Regions from separate parts of the Shewanella sp. GutDb-MelDb genome, predicted to be linked through region 2. Evidence: riboswitches for the same ligand, from Rfam matches in the RefSeq annotation. Region 2 holds a riboswitch; the other holds the start of a gene.
What was found. Region 2 has a riboswitch for cobalamin ahead of CXF82_RS15945 (TonB-dependent receptor domain-containing protein). Riboswitches for the same ligand answer to the same signal wherever they lie in the genome.
Positions count from the first base shown of each region.

Region 1 (11,335 bases), on a different contig from region 2:
ATGACATCCAGTGGGCGCGTGGCAGCGGCTCGAGCCTCTTCGGTGTCTTCATCGATAAAGTCAGTAATGCCTTTAACCAGCGCATGAGACAGACGTTTGTTCACGTCCCAGCTACGCCACTCTAAATCTTCTTTCTTAGCGACTTGGCTACCGTCACCACGAAACTTTTCGGCAACTTCTAACAGCAGTTCGGTGTTGTTGGTCAGTTCACCGTTGGCATCGAGTGCAGTGCAAGGTAGGTTTTGCACTATGGCCTCGACTCTCTCCTTTAACTCGGGATCAATATCATCATAAATTGCCAGCTGACCGGCGTTAACAATCCCCATGTCCATGCCCGCTTGAATAGCGTGATAGAGGAACACGGCGTGAATGGCTTCGCGCACTGGGTTGTTACCCCTGAACGAGAATGACACATTCGACACACCGCCGGAGATCATGGCATGGGGCAGGGTGCGTTTGATTTCGGCTGTCGCTTCAATAAAGTCGACGGCGTAGTTGTCGTGCTCTTCAATCCCGGTGGCGATGGCAAAAATGTTGGGGTCGAAGATAATATCTTCTGGCGGAAAGCCCACTTTATCGACCAGCACGCGATAGGCGCGGGTACAAATTTCAATTTTACGTGCTTTAGTGTCGGCTTGGCCCTGTTCATCGAACGCCATGATAATTGCCGCGGCGCCATAGCGTTTGACTAAGGTGGCTTGCTGGATAAACTTGGCTTCGCCCTCTTTAAGGGAGATGGAATTAACGATGCCTTTACCCTGAATACACTTAAGCCCGGCTTCAATCACTTCCCACTTAGAGGAGTCGATCATGATCGGCACCCGTGATATGTCGGGCTCAGAGGCGATAAGGTTGAGGAATTTGTGCATCATCTCGGCACCATCGAGCATGCCTTCATCCATGTTGATATCGATGATCTGCGCGCCGCTCTCGACTTGCTCGCGGGCAACACTGAGGGCTTCTTCATATTCGCCAGTTTTAATCAGCCGCAAAAATTTGGCAGAACCAGTGACGTTGGTACGCTCACCGACGTTTAAAAACAGCGAGTTTTCATCAATGGTCAGCGGCTCAAGCCCTGATAAACGGCAAGCCACTGCGATGTCTGGTAGTACGCGGGCGTCATGCCTAATCACGGCATCACGGATAGCGCGGATATGCTCTGGCGTGCTGCCGCAGCAACCGCCAATAATGTTTAAAAAGCCCTCTTCAGCCCACTCTTCAATGACTTCTGCCATCTGCTCTGGGGTTTCATCGTAGCCGCCAAATTCGTTGGGTAGACCGGCATTAGGGTGCGCCGACACATAGCATTCAGAGATTTTTGATAGCTCTTCGACATAAGCGCGCAGCTCTTTTGGCCCTAATGCACAGTTAAGACCAATCGATAGTGGCTTAACATGGCGCAGTGAGTTGTAAAAGGCTTCGGTGGTTTGTCCGGTTAAGGTACGCCCTGATGCATCGGTGATGGTGCCTGAGATCATGATTGGCAGGCGGAAACCTTGAGTGTCGTATACGGTTTCAATGGCAAACAGTGCGGCTTTGGCGTTAAGGGTATCGAAAATGGTCTCAACCATAATGATATCCGCGCCGCCAGCGATGAGGGCATCTATCGATTCAACATAGGCTTCAACCAGCTCGTCAAAACTGACGTTACGGTAGCCGGGATCGTTGACATCGGGGCTGATTGAACAAGTGCGGTTGGTTGGGCCGAGTACACCCGCCACAAAACATTGGCGACCTGTTTCTGCTTCAACTTCATTGGCCGCTTCTCGGGCAAGGCGCGCTCCGGCTAAGTTTATCGCGGCTGAATGCTCCTGCATGTCGTAGTCAGCCATGGCAATACGGGTTGCATTGAAGGTATTGGTTTCAATGATGTCGGAGCCAGCCAATAAATAATCTTTATGGATCTGCTTAATCGCAGCTGACTGAGTGAGCACCAGCATGTCATTGTTGCCCTTTACATCGCAATGCCAGTCTTTAAATGGTTCGCCGCGAAAGTCTTCCTCTTCAAATTTGCGATCTTGGATCATGGTGCCCATTGCACCATCAAGCAGCAGGATCTCTTGCTGTAATTTTTGGGTTAGCACCGCTAGCACTTTTTTAGCCGTGTCTTGAGTATGCGGGGCAGTTGTTGGGGTACGTGTTGCCATAGAATATTCCTACCAATTACAGAGTCGCAAAATATAAATTTCAGTAAACGTTGTCCGTGTTTATCAGTTAAGTATTTGCGATACTTGCGTGACATTATTTTGTTTGGACATTTATACGTATAGACGTCCATAATACGTGAGTCGATGTCAGAAGTGCAAGTACTAAAAGTTGATAATTTTTCAGTGTGAATTGATGATAATTTTTATGTAAGTCACTGATAAATATAATATGTGGAATGTTGCAATGCAAAATACTAGAGTGGTTTTACTGCGGCACGGTGCTTGTGAAGGTGGTAATATTTTACGCGGTCATACCGACGTCATGCTGAATTTAGCCGGAAAAGAGCAGCTAAATAGGGCTATATCGAGGCTGTTAACAAGCAAAACCGGGGTCGCGGCGCAAAACAAGATAGCGGATCTGGTGGTCAGTTCGCCGCTATTGCGTTGTGCTTTACCCGCGAAGATATTTGCACAGCAGTACGGTATCGATTTTATTGAGCAGGCCGCTTTTATGGAGCTCAATTTTGGCGATTGGGATGGCCAATCTTTTAGCGCACTTTATCAGCAGTATAGTAGCGAGCTTGATGCTTATTGGGCTAACCCTTGGCAACATACTCCGCCCAATGGCGAGACGATGCAGGTCTTTGAAGCTAGAATTGATACTGCGTGGCGGTCACTCGTTGAGCTGCACCAAGGTAAGGTGATTGTATTAGTGACTCATGGCGGCGTGATCAGGCACTTAATGGCAAAATCGTTGCAATTAAAACAGTGCGCGGGGATCTACAGCGCGTTGAAACTGCCCTATGCCGCAACCGTGGTGATTGATGTATTGCATGATGGCGAGCAACAGCACTTAAGCCTTAATTGGGGGCTGGAATAGCGACTTATATGGGATAAGTTTGATGCAATAGCATGGAAATTGAGCCATCAGCCAAATAGTAATTGATTAAGTTCAATTACTATTTGGGTGAGCGTGGTAAACTGCGTGATACTCGCGTAAAAATACGCTAGAGAACACACTTATTAAGTGGGTCATTAAGAACGAGTCATCAAGTTAGGTGCTTAACCGCATCAATTGGGAACCGGTAGCTTAAGCAATACAAGCTAATAGTCCGGACTGTACCCGCAACTGTATGAGCGCTAGAGCAATATTTTAGCCCTCAAGTCAGATACCAGCCTAACTTTTGATAGATAAGCACTTCACACTAGATAACAACTTGAGCGGGCGTCTCAAGGGAGTTTATTCAATAATGTTTTATGGTTTATTCAATGTCTAAGCAGGCATTAGAAACAGTACTGGCAGTGAGCGGTTTAGGCTGGCAGTTAAATGGCCAAGCCATTTTGTCTGACATCAATTTTAGTTTAGCGAAAGGGCAGATGCTGGGCATTATTGGCCCTAATGGCGCGGGTAAGTCGAGTCTGCTGCGCTGCCTATATCGTTTTATTAAACCGACCACTGGCCACATTCAGCTGTTTGGTGAAGATATCTCGGTGTTATCTGCCAAAGCATTTGCCAAGCAAATTGCCGTGGTGCTGCAAGACACGCCACATCACTTTGAGATGACAACCACTCAGTTGGTTAGCCTCGGGTTAACACCGCATAAGGGCGCCTTTGAATTTACCAATGCCAGCGATCGCCAAGTGGTGACGCAGGCGCTGGTTAAAGTCGGCTTAACGCATAAAGCGCATCAAGCGTATGAAAGCCTATCTGGCGGTGAAAAGCAGCGTGCATTAATTGCTCGTGCAATAGTACAGCGACCACAACTGCTTATATTAGATGAGCCCACCAATCACCTCGATATTCGTTATCAAATCCAAACATTAGAGCTACTGCACACGCTTAATATTACCGTGATCACCTCTATTCATGATCTCAATTTAGCGAGTGCGCTTTGCGATGAGTTATTGCTGCTTGATAAGGGCCGCTGCTTGGCAAAAGGGACGCCCAAAGCGGTGTTGACTGAACAACGTATTGGTGAGGTATTTGATGTGTGCTGCGAAGTTAAAGCCCATCCGCAACATGGTAATCCTTTGATTAGTTACTTTTATGGTTATACCCGCAGTGACGTTATATCGGCCGCTGAAGCAAAAGCCGTTGCGAGTGCAGTGACTCATTCAGTGACCGTAGATAAAGGAACAACTGATGCCTAGGTCATTAGGAGTGGCTCCGCAAGCGACGGGTTGGAAACAGCCACTTGATGTATTGCTGCTGTCTGGCTTGCTGTTGCTGGGGTTAATCACCCCGTTCGCGGCAACCAGTTTTGGCGCCGCAAGTATTACCAGTGGCGATGTGTTGCAGGTCTTCAGCCATAAGATTTTTGGAATGGGTGGCTCCATGGGCGTGACCGAACGCATTGTGTGGGAACTGAGATTACCGCGAGTAATATTGGCGTTTATTGCGGGGGCAGGATTGTCGATTGCCGGCAGCGTACTGCAAACCGTGACCCGTAATCCGTTAGCCGACCCCTATCTATTTGGCATCTCTTCTGGCGCATCATTTGGCGCGGTAGTGGTACTAACCCTTTTTAGTCAGAGCATATTGTGGCTGAGCTTGCCGTTGGGCGCATTTATCGGCGCTAGCCTGTCGGTATTAATGGTGCTCAGTTTATGTGGCCGCAATTTAACGACTCAGGTTGAGCGTATGCTGCTCTCTGGGGTGGCGATATCCTTTATGTTTGGCGCGATGGCGAGTCTGTTGCTGTATTTTTCAAGCCCTCAAGCTGCCGCTTCGGTGCTGTTTTGGAGCTTAGGCAGCTTTGCTAAAGCCAGTTGGTTTGGATTGATATTACCGGCGATTATCGTGTCGGTATGTACTGTGATTATTCTGCTTTTTAAACGTCAAATTGTGGCGATGCGTGCGGGGGATGAAACCGCGCATACGTTAGGGATTAACGTAGGACGATTGCGTTTATCGATGTTGCTACTGTGTTCACTCATCACCGCCATTTTAGTCGCCAATTGTGGTGGCATTGGTTTTATCGGTTTGATGGTGCCACACACAGTACGATTACTGTTTCCAGGAAGATATCCGCTATTGCTTACCGCCGCTGTTGGCGGATTATTTATGGTGTGGGTTGATGTATTGGCGCGGACTTTATTGAGTTACCAAGAGCTACCAGTGGGCATTATAACCTCGGTGATGGGTAGCGTATTTTTCCTATTTATTTTAGGCGGCCGCAGTGCAAAGCGGATTTAAGCTGAGCCGTTGTATTAATTTGTCCTTGTTCGGGATGATGGGAGTATAAGATTAGATGTTTAATATTAAGCCATTGAGTGCAGAATTTGATGCCGAAATTCAACACAAGATTGACACGAAAACCAAGCCCCTTGGCGCGCTTGGTGATCTAGAGGCGCTTGCATTACAGATTGCAAAAGTGCTCGGTAAAGATAGTCCCAGCATCACTAATCCTAAGTTGATTGTATTTGCAGCCGACCACGGTATTGCTAATTCTGGTGTATCGATAGCGCCAAGTGAAGTGACCTGCCAAATGGTGAGAAACTTTATGGCCGGCGGCGCCGCGATAAATGTATTTACTCGCCAAGTGGGCCTAGATCTTGAGGTGATTGACTGTGGTGTTTTACAGCCATTTGATCGCGACAGCGGTGTTATTGATCAACGTTTAGGCGCGGGAACTGGGCCTATCCATAAACGTGCAGCCATGACGCTTGGCGCCGTGAAGCAAGGCTTTGACATGGCGACGGCGCGTATTCAGCTGCACCATGAAAATGGCTGTAACTTAATTGCGCTGGGCGAGATGGGGATAGGTAACACCTCTTCTGCAGCCGCGATTATGTCGGTGTTAACCGGAATTCCGGCGGCTGAATGTGTAGGGCGTGGTACTGGGATTGATGCGTCGACATTTAAACGCAAGCAGATGCTCGTTGAGCAAGCGATGCTATTACATCACAGCGAGCTTGACGATCCAATGCAGGTGTTGGCTTGTATCGGTGGCTTTGAAATTGTGCAGATGACGGGGGCGATTTTGGCCGCAGCCGAGCGGAGTATGCTGGTGGTTATTGACGGCTTTATAGCCTCTGCGGCGGCATTAGTGGCGATTAATATCAATGCTGCTTGCCGCGATTATATGATCTTCTCTCATCAATCAGACGAGAAGGGCCACTACTTAATGCTGGAGTGTATGCAGGCCAAACCCTTGCTCAAATTGGGCATGAAATTGGGCGAAGGCACCGGCGCAGCATTAGCGTTCCCATTGATCCAAGCGGCTGCAAATTTTTACAACGAAATGGCCAGCTTTGAAGAAGCAGGGATAGAGATTTAAAAGTCGATTAAGAGCCGGATTAAGAGTCGATTAAGAGCCGGATAGTGCTGAGACGGTACAGGCTGAGATGGTACAAGCTGAGATGGTACAAGCTGAGATGGTACAGGCTGAGATGGTACAGGCTGAGACGGTACAAGCTGAGACGATTCAAGCTTTTTAGGTCTTTTCTCGGCTCTTCCTCGTCTTTGCTTTTATCGGCTCTTATTCTGCTCTCAACCGTCTTCTAATCGGCTTTTAATCTATTACTTTAAGGATATTTCTAAATGCAGCCTTGGCTCAAACAGCTTAATCTGTTTTTTATCGCGATGGGGTTCTTTACTCGGATTCCGATGCCAAAATGGATTGAGGTAGATGCAGATAAACTCAATCAAGCCAGTCGCTATTTTGGGTTGGTGGGTACCTTAATTGGGGGACTGAGCGCGTTAGTTTATAGCGTGATGCTCTATTGGGTGTCACCGACGATTGCGATTGTATTTGCCATGATTGCTAGCGTCTTGCTAACGGGTGGGTTTCATGAAGATGGTTTAGCCGATAGCGCCGATGGTTTAGGTGGCGGCTGGACGGTTGAAGCAAAACTGAGCATCATGAAAGACTCTCGCTTAGGCAGTTACGGTGCGTTAGCACTGGTATTAGCATTGTTACTCAAGTGGCAATTGCTCAGCGAATTAGCGTTATTTTCCCCTAGCAGTGTCAGCTTAGCGTTGATTATCGGTCATACCCTGAGCCGAGTCACTGCGGCCAGTTTAATATATTCAGAGCAGTACGTTTCTGAAGATGCCAGCAGTAAAAGCAAGCCGTTGGCCATGCATCAAGGCGTTAATGAGTTATCGATTTTATTAGCTAGCGGCGCAGTATTACTGCTGCTCTTAACGCTGATGCAAGCAATTGTGATTGTTTCCGGTCTATTTATTGTGCGATTTGCCTTGGCGGGATGGTTTAGAAAGCAGATTGGCGGTTATACCGGCGATACCCTCGGCGCTACGCAGCAGATAGCTGAGCTGGCTTGTTATCTGCTGCTGTTAATTTTAGGAGTGTCTTGGTGATCCATTTGGTTTTGGGTGGTGCCCGCAGCGGCAAAAGTCGCTTTGCTGAATCACTCGTGATTCGGCGTCTAGCGGAGAGTCAAAATGGCGCTGAGTTAGAGTGTCTCTATTTTGCGACCGCAGAGGCGCTCGACAGTGAGATGAGCGAACGTATCGCTCAGCATCAATCACAGCGTAATAACCATGCCATAACGTGGCGCACGATTGAGTCGCCATTGGCGCTTTCGGCGGCATTAACAGCCAATGTAAAGGTCAATAGTATTGTGTTAGTTGACTGCTTAACGCTGTGGCTGACGAATCATTTACTGCAATCGTCTAGCGATTGGCAAACGACTAAAACTGAGTTTTTACAAGCTATTGCCGCGCTATCTGCAGAGGTTATTTTAGTCAGTAACGAAGTGGGCTGCGGTATTGTGCCGATGGGCGAGATCAGTCGTCGCTTTGTTGATGAAGCGGGTTGGCTGCATCAAGATATTGCTGCTATTGCAGATAAAGTCACTTTGGTAACAGCGGGTTTACCGCTGAGTCTGAAAGGCTAAAGGAGAAGTGTTGTGGCGACGTTAGATAACAATAATAACAATAAAAAAGCCAAAGTATTAATGGTGCAAGGGACGACATCCGATGCGGGTAAAAGTACCTTGGTCGCAGGTTTGTGCCGTTTGTTTGTTAGAGCTGGGCATAAGGTTGCCCCATTTAAGCCGCAAAACATGGCGCTTAATAGCGCAGTGACAATCGATGGCGGCGAAATTGGCCGCGCGCAAGCATTGCAAGCGGTGGCCTGTAGACTAGAGCCTCAAATCGATTTTAACCCGGTATTGTTAAAACCCAGTTCAGATACTGGTTCGCAAGTGATTGTGCACGGTAAAGCCTTAATGAAGATGGAGGCGCAGGATTACTTTGGCAAAAATGCCGACGGTTATCGGGTCAAAGCGATGGCTGCGGTTAAGCAGTCGTTTCAGCGCTTATGTGATGATTACGAAGTGGTATTTGTCGAGGGCGCTGGCAGTCCGGCTGAGATCAATCTGCGCGAAGGCGATATCGCCAATATGGGCTTTGCCGAAGAAGTTGATTGCCCAGTGATTATTATTGCTGATATAGATAAAGGCGGTGTGTTTGCACACTTAGTGGGAACATTGGCGCTATTAAGTGAATCAGAACAGGCTCGGGTGAAAGGCTTTGTTATCAACCGATTTCGCGGCGATATTAGCTTGTTGCAATCGGGCTTAGATTGGCTGGAAGATTACACCAAAAAGCCGGTGTTGGGAGTTCTGCCATATTTGCACGATCTGCATTTAGATGCCGAAGATGCGCTAATCGCAGCGCCAGAAAAGAGCGCTCAAACAAGATTAAAAGTACTGGTGCTAGTGTTGCCTCGCATCAGTAACCACACCGACTTTGACCCATTACGACTCAACCCCCAGATCGATTTCAATTATGTGTCACTGCAAACTCAATCTCAAAGCCAATCGCAGAAAAATGACCATACGGCCCACTCATGTTTACCGCCTGCTGATTTAATCATTATTCCAGGTAGTAAGAATGTGCGCGCCGATCTCGACTTTATTCGAGAGCAAGGTTGGGACAGTGAACTAGAAAAGCACCTACGTTATGGCGGCAAGGTGTTGGGCATTTGTGGTGGTTATCAAATGCTAGGGCATTTGATTGATGATCCTGATGGCGTTGAAGGCAGTATTGGCTGCTCTGAAGGCTTAGGTTTACTGCCGCTGGTGACTGAACTGACCAATGATAAAGTGCTGCTGCAAGTTGAAGGCGTGTTGTCGCTGCTTGAACAGCAAGTGGAGGTCAAGGGATATGAAATTCACTGTGGTCGCTCTAAACCGCTAATGACATTGGAGCAGCCATTAACGCTAACGCGGCGAGTCAATGACGCTGAACAAACCCAGCCTCAGCGTTGGCAGAGTGAAGGTATGTTATCTGCTGATAATCAAATTCTTGGCACCTATATGCACGGTTTATTTGATTCACCTGCAGCTTGCCAACTGCTACTGCAATGGGCGGGGATGCAAGATGCCAACAGCATTGATGTTGACCAGATAAGAGAGCAGCAGCTGAACCGTTTAGCCGACGTACTAGAGCAACATTTAGATGTTGATGCGTTGACTGACATTTGGCATTAGCGGTATTTGAACACCGCAGAAATAAACAGTATTGAACATCAAAATTCACTTTTTAATTAACACAATGTGCAAATGAAAATGCACAAGTAACCCTATGCACAAGGATATGTAATGAGCGATTCAAACGAGCCTGAAAGCGGCGAAAATAAGTCCGTAGAAACGATTAAAGCAGAGCGTCACAAAGCGCGTCAGCAACGCCTTAAAGAGGGTGTTGATGCCAAAATAGCTAAAGCTCAAGAGGAGAAAGGTATTCTTCTGGTGCTAACCGGTAACGGTAAAGGTAAATCGACTTCAGGGTTTGGCACCGTAGCACGCGCCGTGGGTCATGGAAAAAAAGCGGCTGTAGTACAGTTTATTAAAGGCAACTGGGAGTGCGGTGAACGTACCTTGCTAGAAGGCGCTGGCGTCGACTTTCATGTAATGGGAACCGGCTTTACTTGGGAAACCCAAGACAAAGAAAAAGACACCGCAGCCGCAGTGAAAGCATGGGACCAAGCTGAAAAGTTACTGCAAGATGAAAGCATAGATTTGGTCATGTTAGATGAACTGACCTACATGGTGAGCTACCACTATTTAGACGTGGAACGCGTGATTAAAGCGTTACAAAACCGCCCTAAAATGCAGCATGTCATCGTGACGGGCAGAGCCTGCCACCGAGCGATTATAGAGATAGCCGATACCGTGAGCGAAGTGCAGCCGATAAAGCATGCGTTTGATGCAGGCATCAAAGCCCAACCCGGCTTCGATTACTAAATTTAGGTTTGAAGCAGGAAAAGCAAAAACGATTAGAAGCAGGTTAAGAGCCGATTAGAAGCCGATTAGAAGCCGGAAAATCTAAGACGGTTAAGAGTCGATTAGAAGCAGATTTGAAGCCGGAAAAGCTAAGGCGATAGAAAGTCGATGAGAAGCAGATTTGAGGCCGGAAAAGCTAAGATGATAGAAAGCCGATGAAAATACTTTGAATTTTTCATCTTTGCCGTTATCGGCTCTTCCGTCTTGGCTAGTATCGTCTTAGCTTTAACCTATATTTAAAAGGATTTTATGAACATCTTGTCTAAATTTTTATTAGCGGTTGTGGCTGGAGTATGTGTATCCACTGCTGCGTTATCAACGGTATCGGTTGCCTATGCTGCGGATTCTGAGCCGGCTAAACGCATTGTGGCATTATCGCCACATGCGGTTGAGATGCTGTATGCCATTGGTGCTGGGGAGTCGATATTGGCGACCACAGATCATGCCGACTATCCAGAAGCGGCGTTACAAATCCCTCGTATTGGTGGCTATTATGGTATTCAAATTGAGCGGGTGCTTGAGCTAAACCCTGACTTGGTTGTGGTGTGGCAAGACGGTAATAAAGCGGAAGATATTGAGCGTATCAAAGAGCTGGGTTTCAAGGTGTTTAATAGTAATCCTAAAACTCTTGAAGCGGTGGCTGCTGAATTAGAGGCGTTAGGTGAGCTGACGGGTCATAAAACTCAGGCGCATAGCGTGGCAACCAATTACCTCAAACAGCTTAAATTACTGCGCAGTGATAACGCTGCTAAACCTGAAGTAAAAGTCTTCTATCAGCTTTGGTCAACTCCCATGATGACGGTCGCTAAAAACAGTTGGATCCAACAGATTATTACGGTGTGCCATGGTGATAATGTGTTCGTAGACTCGGCTAATGATTACCCTCAAGTGAGTTTAGAAAGCGTTTTGCTTAAAATGCCGCAGGTGATTTTACA
Region 1 covers NZ_PJBM01000225.1:21,714-33,048, forward strand. The annotation lists gene metH (methionine synthase) at 1-2,147, opposite strand, end outside; gene CXF82_RS11795 (histidine phosphatase family protein) at 2,392-3,027, shown strand; cobalamin riboswitch at 3,187-3,343, shown strand; gene CXF82_RS11800 (ABC transporter ATP-binding protein) at 3,417-4,298, shown strand; gene CXF82_RS11805 (FecCD family ABC transporter permease) at 4,291-5,343, shown strand; gene cobT (nicotinate-nucleotide--dimethylbenzimidazole phosphoribosyltransferase) at 5,399-6,427, shown strand; gene CXF82_RS11815 (adenosylcobinamide-GDP ribazoletransferase) at 6,691-7,470, shown strand; gene cobU (bifunctional adenosylcobinamide kinase/adenosylcobinamide-phosphate guanylyltransferase) at 7,467-8,009, shown strand; gene CXF82_RS11825 (cobyric acid synthase) at 8,070-9,608, shown strand; gene cobO (cob(I)yrinic acid a,c-diamide adenosyltransferase) at 9,720-10,361, shown strand; gene CXF82_RS11835 (cobalamin-binding protein) at 10,764-11,335, shown strand, end outside.
Region 1: linked by a shared signal. The riboswitch ahead of CXF82_RS11800 (ABC transporter ATP-binding protein) and the one ahead of CXF82_RS15945 (TonB-dependent receptor domain-containing protein) in region 2 are both predicted to bind cobalamin.

Region 2 (11,335 bases):
TCGACTCCATTAACGCTTTTGTTGCACCAGACTTCTTTAACGCCTGTGCTAGGGCATCACTCCCTTCGAGTGCAGCTAATACAAATAGCTCACTTGAGATAAATTTGTCTTTGCGCTTTTGCGCTAATTTATCGCACAAATTCAGCACACGGATCAGCGCTTGAGATAACTGAACATCTCCGCCCGTGCCTTCTACTTGTGGTCGTTGTTCTAACTCTTGGCTCAGTAACGAGCGCAAAGTACTCACCTTAATGCCCGCTTGGGTCAATAATGGGTGAATGGAACCGCCGTCTTGATTCAGCAATGCCATCATCAAGTGGGCTGGCTCTATAAATTGGTGGTCTCGGCCCAATGCCAATGATTGAGCATCCGAGATAGCAATTTGGAATTTATTTGTCATACGGTCGAGTCGCATCATTCCTCCGATAACTCAGTTAGATTTGTAGCTGGGACATGCATGGCGCACCGAGTTGGAAACTCCTAATTGGAGTACTTAATCCATTCACGCTTTGATACAAACAAGAATAGGTTTGCTCTACAAGACAGTAAAGCATCTGATAACTAAAATATGGGGGCTAACCGAGCAAATTCAAGTTATTTTTTAAGCATCGAGCCAAATAAATGATGCCATTCTGCCAGTGATACCGTCGCGGCGATAAGAAAAAAATGATTCATGATCCGTTACCGTACAACGCGTGTCAGCAAAAAGGGTTTTCACACCCGCTTTGGCTAATCTGAGTTTTGCCAATCCCTGAAGATCAGCGAGGTATTTATGGCTAAGATGTTCACTTGCAGGGACAAAACAGTGCCGAGCCTCTGGATGCTTTACTTCGAATTGTTGTTTTACTTCAGAGCCAACTTCAAAAGCTCTAGGCCCAATTGCAGGTCCTAAGTAAGCAACGATCTCTTGTGGAGAATGCGAAAATTTGTTTATTGCCGCTTCAATAATACCGTCACACAACCCGCGCCAACCAGCATGAACCGCTGCGACCTCGGTTCCGTTTTTATCACACAGTAAAATAGGAAGACAATCAGCAGTCATCACCACACACACTTGGTTGCTGTTATTACAGTAGCTCCCATCTGCCTGATGGACTTTGCTGTTATCGGCATCAACAAGGTTAATACTGTGAGTTTGCTCAAGCCAAGCAGGGGCTACAGGAAGGTTTAGGCGTTGCAAAATGATTTGCCGGTTACCGTTGACGCAAGTGATATTATCACCGACATGGGCACCGAGGTTGAGGCTATCAAAAGGGGGTAAGCTTATGCCACCTTGTCGAGTCGAAAAAGCTAAGTTCACCCCCGGAGGAATAAACCAAGCTTGTTTCTCATCGAAAACATCTGTCATTAAATAACAGGTGGATTATCAATCGTATCTTGACGAAGAGCTTTAGTCAGCTTCACCATATCAGCAGGAACAGGCGCTCGCCAGCTCATCACTTCACAAGTGAAAGGATGTGCTAGTTCAAGTCGAATCGCATGCAATGCTTGTCGTCTGAAAGCCATATAGGTTTCAAAAAAGTCTGGCGCAGCCCCTTTTGGAGGACGCGGTCGACCTGCATAAACAGGATCACCGACCAATACATGGCCGATATAAGCCATATGCACACGAATTTGGTGTGTACGACCAGATTCTAGGCGAAGGCGTAAACGCGTATGCAGTCTGAACTTTTCAGCCACGCGATAATGTGTCATCGCCGGCTTGCCATTGTGCACTACAGCCATATGTGTACGTTTGCTTGGGTGACGATCGATAGGTTCATCGACTGTACCGCCCGCAATAATCCCACCGAGAACAATCGCTTCGTATTCACGAGTGATCTCACGAGCTTGCAGTGCCGTAACCAAATGGGTTTGTGCTTCAACTGTTTTAGCCACAACCATTAAACCGGAAGTGTCTTTATCCAAACGATGCACAATACCTGCTCGCGGTACCAACTCGATACCAGGGCAATGATGCAGTAATGCATTCATTAGCGTACCGTCTTGATTACCAGCACCAGGATGTACTACTAGACCTGCTTGCTTATTGATAACCAAAATATGATCATCTTCATAAATAATATCAAGATCTATCGCTTCGGCTTTTGCGGATGTTTCCTCTTCCAGTGTTGCATCTACGACGACGTCCTGACCTTCCAGAACTTTCACTCTGGGTTTATCAGCAACTGTGCCATCGATGTATACTGCACCGGACAGAATCCACTCTTTAATGCGTGTTCGCGAGTAATCAGGGAACAAATCAGCCAGAGTCTGGTCCAATCTTTGGCCTGATTGTGTTGATGTTATCTCGCTTTTTAGTTTAATCTCTTGAGTCATATGAACCGTACCCACGTTTCGGGGTCCAAAAATGTTTACTATCTGTTACAATCGGATTGTTTCTATTTTATCGTGAAATGGAAAAATTCATAACTATAACTTTAAAAGAATCGAATTCAAGTATGCATAAATTTGCCAAAAGTGTTGCTGTAGTGCTAATTTCGCTTGCTGCTACGGCCTGTAGTAGTAAACAGGGCGAAGATCCTGCAATGATCAAAAGTTCACCTGAAGTGCTTTATTCTCAAGCAAGAACCTCTATGGAGCTGGGAAACTACAGCAAAGCAGTTCGTTCTTTAGAAGCTTTAGATTCCCGTTTCCCGTTTGGACCTCATAAAACACAAGTCCAACTCGATTTAATATTTGCTTACTACAAGCTTGATGACCCAGCTTCAGGCATTGCTAACATCGACCGTTTTATTAGATTAAATCCAACACATAAAGATATTGATTACGTTTATTATATGCGCGGTCTTGTCAATATGCAGTCTGATCGCTACCTTTTCCACGACATGTTAAATATCGATAGATCTGATCGTGATCCTAAAGCAGCACAAGATGCATTTAAGGATTTTGACAGACTGGTTAAGTCTTATCCAAACAGCAAGTATGCAGCAGATGCGCAAAAACGCATGCAACACTTAAAAAATAGACTAGCACTTTACTCGATCAAGGTAGCTGAATACTACATAAAAATGAATGCATGGAGTGCAGCCGCTATTCGTGCCCAGCTAGTAATGGAAGGTTATCCTGGTACACCGTCCACCGAAAGAGCTTTAGAGATCATGTCTAAAGCATATGGTGAGTTAGGACAAGATAAGCTTAAAGAGCATGCACTTATGGTCATGAAAGCTAACTTTCCAAGCAATAAGTTACTCGCGAAACAGTAATTAATAACCGTGTTTTATGACTGGTTATAAAAAATAAAGGCCTCAAATGAGGCCTTTATTTTTTTTAATAGATTTACGAATGTTGGTAAACAAATCCACCATATAAGTATTTAGTTGCCTCTGCGCCTAATATCATCACTTTGTCACCCGTTTCTAATACGCCAGAATTGATCAGTCTAGAGAGGCTGACCCATATTGCCGCTGAGCCTAAATTACCCAGCCATTTAGCATCGTTAATAACACGACTAGGTTCAATGCTCAGCGCTTCAGCTAAGAGAGTATCAATATGACCGTTCGCTTGGTGAGGTAAAATAAAACGAAAGTCATCAAGATGGTGTCCATGAGACTGCAGAGCCGCTAATCCAAGTTCAAATAATTGGCTGCCCTGCTTCCTAACAGCCGCAGTATTATGGTGAAACCTCGCCATTTGCTTATTAGCAACATCATTAGAACCACCATCAAGATAAAAGCCAGCGTCTTTACCAACGCCGATATGACCTAAATAGATATCAGAAATAATCCCAGAGGCACCGTTTGCTTGCTCAATAGGGGCCAACACTACCGCTGCAGCACCATCTCCCATTTGCACATAATTGACTAACTGCTCTGTATCGATAAATCGATTATCCATATCAAAGAAGACCGACCCCGTCTCACAGCCCACTATCGCCACTGGTTGCTGATTAACAGCACAAAAGGCAGACGCGATCTGCAGACCATTGGCAAAACCGGTGCAGGCTTGGCGTAATTCTAAATAAGGACCATGGTATGCCTGTTTGTCTGCTATCCACGCAGCATTTGGAGGCACCTGAGTATGGGGTGTGCATGTATGGGAAAGCAGATAGTCGAGCTGTTCCATTTCAACGTTTGCCGCGGCAAGTGCCCCCTTTAACGCTTGTACACTCAACTCGATACTCGTCGGTGACGGTGTGCTGGTCGCGGTATCAAGATTGCGGGTTAAATGTCGCCCCTGTATGCCAATTCTGCGAGCAATTGCTTTGGCTTTTCTCGCAGTTAGTAAGCCACATTGATACTTGAGCTTTTCAAGCAGCAGTTCATTACTAATGTTGGTATGAGGCAAAGCGTGAGCGATCCCTTTTAAACACAGCGAATGCTTTGCAAATTTTACCGCCATTTAGCCTCCAGTTTTTGATTAAGTCTATCCAAACAGACCCCCATTGACTCAAATGCATCGCCTTGAGTCTGCAGTAACGTCATCAAGTCACCCACGACGTACTCATGCTGATGGGAAAATTGATTCAACGTTGCTCCAAGTGCTATCGCGTGTTTGCGGCTAACGTAGACATGCTTTGCTTCATCTTTCTTAATGAGGCCACACAATTGAGAAAAGCGATGTTCCTCGCCTAAATGGCAATGTTCAAACGCTTGCATAATATGGGTGACACAGGTATCTAATATGGCAATTCGGACAAAATGTTCACTGTAAGTACTCACCCGCCCCAGATGCGCATAAAAGCGTTTTGCTTTTCTTTGAACTTGAGTGAACTCGGGCAATTCACTCAATGAATGCGCTACCTGTTGCAGTGCAATATCATGACGATGCTCGTCGGCTTCGACATCTTGTAAGCAGGCCACTAAAGAATGCTGCTGCTCTGCGGCTAAACGCTGGATCTCACTGTTAAAAACTAACTGTGCCGACTGCTCACCGCACAGTAATAAGGGTAATAGGCGACTCATAGCATCTGTTTGAGTATCGCTAAATTGCACTGGCTTGTGTTGAGTATCTCCGAGCCAACACATGATCCGCTGACTATTTGCAGTCAAAGCTGTATTAGCCCCTGTGACAGGCTTAAGCGGAAAACAGCGAGTATGTACCTTAGTCTGCATGCTTTCTCCTTAATATCCAGCGCTGGTAAAGCACAGGTAACATCAAAACATCAAAGCCCCAAGCAAATAGCACCACCAAACAAGAGAGCAAACTCAGTTGTGAGATAGGCGCAAAATCAGACATTAACCCGATAGAAAACCCCAAGGCGATGGCAAGCGTGGTAAAGGTGATCACGGGTAAGACTTTGCTTAATGCATCCCACATCACAGTAGTGTCACTGTCACCGCAATCTTTACTGGGCAATCTAAGCATCAAATGCAAAGTATCGTCGACAATAACGCCCAGCATCATCCCCAATACAACCGCGGTACCGAGGCTGATAAAACCACCATTGAGTTGCCATAGAGCAAACACCCACAGTAAGGGTAAAAAATTAAGTAATAGTCCCATCAAGCCAAAGACTAACGAGCGTTTCAATATACTGAGCAGCGCCGCTAGCGCAAGTAACGCCACACCGAATGAAATCAGCATATTATTAGCATTGTCGATACTGAGATGGGCAAACAATAAATTACTGCCAAGAGACGGGCTGACATCAATATTTTGAGCATTGCTTGCTAACCAAGTATTCACTTTAGTTTCAAATACCACCAACTCCATCGCTGTCATTGGCACTAAATACAAGGTCACTAAACTGGCATTCTTGCGCTTATTTAGTTCGCTTTGTAAGCGTAATTGCACGACTGACTTTTCAGTTAATAAACGCTTAAACTGGTTCTGCCCCATACCGGTACTTTTGATCCAATCACCCAGATGCTGAACCTTATTAACCTCAGGTTGTGCTTTTAGATAACGAGCAAATTTATAAATAAAAGCCAATTCAACTTTATCAAGTTGAGCACCTGCTTTACTACTAACAACATAGTGTTGTAAGTTGATCCCCGCAAAGTACTGTCGCATTTTTTGACTAGATACTGTGAAGGAGTTATTCGATTCGAAGTAACCTAAGGGGTCATCATTGAGGGTTAGCTTGGATACGCTTATCAGTGAGAGAACACTAAGCAATACAATCCCAAGTATTACAGCATTGGGTCTTTTTACATTATATTTGGCGAGTGATAGTACTGAACCAAAGTTCATTTCAGTCTGTTTAGTGGGCTTAGAAAAACCAGCAAAGTAGATTAATGTGGTTAGGCTTAATAGGTAATTACACAGAACCGCAAATGCTACCAATAAACCAAAGCTCTGTATGGGTGGCGATGGGCTAAACATTAATAAGCAGAAACCCAATATGGTAGTCAAGGTAGAGTAAAATAGTGGCGCTTGATTGACGCTAACGCTGTGCTCAAGTGCTTGAGTATTTGACTTACCTAAGTTGATTGCACGCCGCCAAGCAAAATAGAGGTGAGATGCATACGCCAAAGCCAGTGTCACAATAATCACAGGGACAAAAGCACTAATTGCTGCCAACGTTAGCTTTAACCAAGCCGCGATGCCTAAAGTCAAAATAAGGGTTATAACGCTATTAAGACATAACGCAGTAATCCACACTTTTTGCCTGATAAAAAGCGCTGCCATCAAAAAGATAATACCCAATAACGAGGGTGCAAACCAAAGTAAGTCATGACGTAGCACTTTGGCATATTGCCAATTTAAGGCATGCGTGCCGTTGAGATAACTATTTACATTCATTGGCAGCCAGAAAGCACTTGTTGCAGCATCGATTTCATCAAGTGTGCTCATCAACCACACACTGCGCGTAGCAAAGGATCTAGACTGTGCCTCGTTTAGTTTTAGCTGCAATAGTATGGCTTGGCCATTTTCCGATAAAACTGATGTTAGGCGTGGATGTTTTTTATAATTAAGTATCTTATCCGCGCTAGCATCACCTTGAAGAAACTGATTGTAGCCCTGAACACTTAATACATTTGGATTGCCTTTTAACTGTTCTATAAAGGTGAGAAGAGGTTCAGTAAGCTCCCCTTCTCGCCAATCTTGCTTACTTTCAAGTAGTAGCCATAATTGGTCGTGGCGTTCGAAACTATCGTTCATCTGGTTAAACGCTACAAACCGAGGATCGGTTGGTGAGAAGTAATCACTAAAGTTAACATCGAGGTTGAGTCTATGCAGACCTAACAAAGAGAGCAGGATCAACAAAATGATACTGACAAACAGTCCTAATGGATGGCGCTGAATAGTCCAAACAGTTCGAATGTGAAGCCCCAAACAATTTCTCCTCGTTGATCTTTTTCTCTGTATAAAGACAAGACCGTGGAAAGGCCTAATAAATTCACACAAATTTAACATTACTTCGTCGTAACGCTACCAAAGTGATCCATTGCAATGAATTGCTTAGTTCTGCAGCTAAACGCTGGATAATTCAACGTGCGAACAAAAGAAAGCACCATTTAGCAAAAAATAGTTGACTCAAATCAGTAAAAGCCTTTTAATAGCGCCGTTGCCCGAATAGCTCAGTCGGTAGAGCAGAGGATTGAAAATCCTCGTGTCCCTGGTTCGATTCCGGGTTCGGGCACCAATATTTAGTTTAGGTGTAGCAACATTTAGACCAGAGTCTAAGGCAAGTAAGACCTTAAGTACTCAACATGAAACCTCGCCTAGCGAGGTTTTTTTGCATCTGCCATTTGAAAACCGCGAACACAACCAACCCAGCCTCAAAACCGGTATGCCGGACTCAGGTAGCGCTAGACTCACCACGAGCTGCAGATACAAAAAAACCAGTCACCTTGATGACTGGCTTTATTTTACTTAGCTCTGGCTGAGCTTCTACTGCACGCTCTATTACAGTGCGTTGTAACTCACGCTGAAGAAGACTTCTCTTCCAGGGCTGAAGTAGTTTGCCACTGAGACAATCTCTTCATCAAACACATTATTGGCTTTTAAACGCAGTTGCCAATTATCAGTCACCTTATACCCTAGCCCCAGATCTAACTGATGATATGCGTCCAAGTATTGGTCGTAGCCTGCGTATCGCTTGCCTTGATAATGATAGTTAGCCAACAGATCAAAATCTTGCCATTGATAACTCAACGAATAGTTAAACTCATTCTCGCTACGGCCAGTAAGTGCCTTTTCAGTCGCTTTATCTTCAGTATCTAAATAGGTATACGCTAACTGATGCTCTAGGCCAAACAAGCCAAACTTAGTAAAAAATTCAGCGCCAGTGATTTCGGCATTGTTAACATTAGCAGGTTTCCAGATCTCCCAACCGTTATCGCCAATGATCCCCGTAGGAGCCCAAGCAATTAGGTTATCGATGTCGTTCTTGAAGAAGCTGACATAAGCTTGAACATCATTACCTCGATAGTTCAAGGTCATATCATAACTTTCAGATGTTTCTGACAACAATTCAGGATTACCTGAACCAGGCCAGTACAGGTCATTAAACGTTGGCACCTTAAACGCTGTGCCGGTTGTCGCCGACAAACGCCATTGATCAGTAAACTGGTAAGCCAGACTGAGGTTATAAGTCGTTTCGCTATCGACATTTTCTACGTCATCATAACGAACTGCGACTTCAGCAAGTAGCTTCTGCCATTGCTTCTCAACCAACAGATAAGCACCAACGATGTCGCGGTCATTTTGCGCGTAATCACCAAGCACGGCTTCATTTGACCAATCAACGCCACCGCTTAAGTTCAAGCCATTTCCAACGAGGTATTGATTGCTCCAATTCACTTGCTTACGCTTAGTTTCATATTTGGCAATTCCGGCAGCCACGTTATCACCACGGAAGTTCTCGTTATAATCTCGAGACTGGCTAAACGTCAACTTACTGGTATATTTTCCGCCAGTATATTGCGTACCTAAATTCCAAAGGTAATTGGCATAATCAGACTCATCCACACCACCACTGCCATAAATATCATCAAATTGATTGTTGCCTCTGTCGTATTGACCGCTCCAGAGTGCCTGCCACTGCTGGCTAAGTAATTGTGAACCTTTAAGTGATATAGAGGTACGGTCGTAACCATCAGCATCATTTTCAGATTCTGCACCGTCATAAACATCATAGCCATTTGATTGCTCACGACTTACAACTAGTGTGCTACTGCCCTCCCCGTGCTCCATTCCAAAACCAGCTGAGCCACGAAGATAATCATTAGTACCGTACTCAGCACCAACAAAGCCTTCGCCGCTTTTAAGTTGGCGAGTAAATATTTGAATCACGCCGCCAATGGCATCACTGCCCCAAACAGAGGCTCTAGGTCCTTTTAAGACTTCTATACGCTCAATATTTTCTGGCGATATGCTGTTGAAGCTAACCGAGCCAAGTGTCGCTGAGCCCACTTTGACACCATCAACAATAACTAAGACATGACTTGAGTTACTACCACGAATGCTAACTGAAGTGGTTTGACCCGCTCCACCATTACGCGTGACGCTTACGCCCGGCAGAATTTCTAAAACGTCTGCAATAGATTTGGGATTCAGACGCTCTATCTCTTCACGTTCAATGGTATTAATGACGGTAAGTTGCTGATCAGTCGTTCTGTCAAAACGTGCACCGGTGACAGTGATCGTTTCGTCAACGACAAGTTGTTGGCTGGATTCTGCTGCCAGTACAGGCAATGCAGTTAAGCTGAATACGCCGCTGATAAGCAACGCAATTTTAGATGGTTTGATACCCATTTGCCCTTGACTCCTAAAGGAAAACGGGGCAATGCGTCACGGAATGACAAATAGTTAAGCGCTAAAACTCCATCGCTACATTTGCACACTGCCGCACTTCGAGATCTGCCCGCCGAAATCATCGAAATCACTTTACAGGCCGGTCTCCGGACTTAGGTTCTATATCGATTTAAGTATCGATATGCGAATACAAGCTTTAATACGCCTGTCTCTCACCATTCACCGTTGCGGGGGCAGTGTCAGAATTTAACTGACTTCCCGATTATCCTTACTCAACATTTAAGCTGAAAGTTAAGGCACCAATAAAGTTGACTAGTTAGTTATTTTTAATTGTTGTTACACTGCAATAACCTTAGGTTACCGCTTTGTGCGCGCATTATAGACGTCTATACGGTTAAATGTCTAACTTATCAAAAAGCGATTTGTTCTAGCTTAGATTACAAATGTTCAACCGAGAAAATCTGCAGATAACGAAAAGGGGCCGGCTTAACCAAAAATGCTCGCTAATACTTTAGTTTGAGCCATTTATGTTTAACTCTAACAGTGACAAATGGCTCAAACGTAAGACGGGACGTATTATTTATAATTAAGACCTGATAATTGAAAAGCTAACCCCAGTACAAAAGTACGACTAAGCGCCTAATGCGTTAATTTAATTTGAAGGGCGTTATCGCAGACATGAACTCACGATAGTTAGCTCTTTCAACCGGTGCAGATGTTGAAGTGAACTCCTCCCCTCTCATAGACTTATGAATAAGGTACAGGTCATTTTCGCCTTTTACTGCAGTGTAATGGCCAATTTCACCTAAGTGTTCTAGCGCTTTATAAACGTTAGCTTGTAACCCATTAAGGTGCGTGTTGGGCATTCGAGTACAGCCCATAATGGCACTTGCCGTCTGATGGCCATCAATGAATTCGTCATCTACACGTTCATATAACACGTCGCCATAGCAGTTATCTCGATAAGCCTCCGCCATCGTATCGAGAAAATCGCTAGGCTCTATATTGGCAGACAAATCTTTAAAACCTTGAATACACACCATAGAAGACCAGTTTCGTAACTGTTCGTTTTTAGGTAAAAATTCAGCTGTAAACATGCCATCCTCTGACTGAGAAAAAGCTAATTTCCAATCATGTGGTAGGTAAAAACTCAGTTTTTGACTAAAAATAGGCAGGCGTTTGGCTATTTTGTCGATCGCCACATCTACATCGTCGGATGCATAAAGACTTTGCGAAAAACTGAAATAGAAAAGTACTGAATAGGAAACCCAGCACCGAAGCTGACTTGCTTTCATACCTTTACAATCCTTGTTTAGGGTATTAATTGCGCAACATTCTATCGTTTATCAACGTAAAGTGGTACATAAAAGAGGATTTTCAACAAAAATAATCGTTCGGTAGCATCACTGCCAGTAACTCTGCCGTTATGAGCAATGCCGGTTAAGCAGACTACGACCAAATTCCCCCCATTATCAGCCTAAATAGCAACGTCAGCCTCACCGCTAACACCGCCCAATAGCAATAAGTATGATTTAACCATGCCAAAAGCCAGCCATAAAAAAACCTAGTGCGAACACTAGGTTTATATCAGCGATAAAAAATTAACGCACCCGTTATCGGCGGTTGATAACACTCTGATTCAATACGCTGAGCATTTTTTCGGTATCATCCCAACCAATGCAAGCATCTG
Region 2 covers NZ_PJBM01000244.1:17,580-28,914, reverse strand. The annotation lists gene clpB (ATP-dependent chaperone ClpB) at 1-415, opposite strand, end outside; gene pgeF (peptidoglycan editing factor PgeF) at 602-1,348, opposite strand; gene rluD (23S rRNA pseudouridine(1911/1915/1917) synthase RluD) at 1,348-2,319, opposite strand; gene CXF82_RS15970 (outer membrane protein assembly factor BamD) at 2,442-3,206, shown strand; gene CXF82_RS15965 (3-oxoacyl-ACP synthase III family protein) at 3,280-4,341, opposite strand; gene CXF82_RS15960 (hypothetical protein) at 4,332-5,054, opposite strand; gene CXF82_RS15955 (efflux RND transporter permease subunit) at 5,044-7,221, opposite strand; tRNA gene CXF82_RS15950 (tRNA-Phe) at 7,456-7,531, shown strand; gene CXF82_RS15945 (TonB-dependent receptor domain-containing protein) at 7,795-9,645, opposite strand; cobalamin riboswitch at 9,765-9,964, opposite strand; gene CXF82_RS15940 (hypothetical protein) at 10,293-10,940, opposite strand; gene aroG (3-deoxy-7-phosphoheptulonate synthase AroG) at 11,259-11,335, opposite strand, start outside.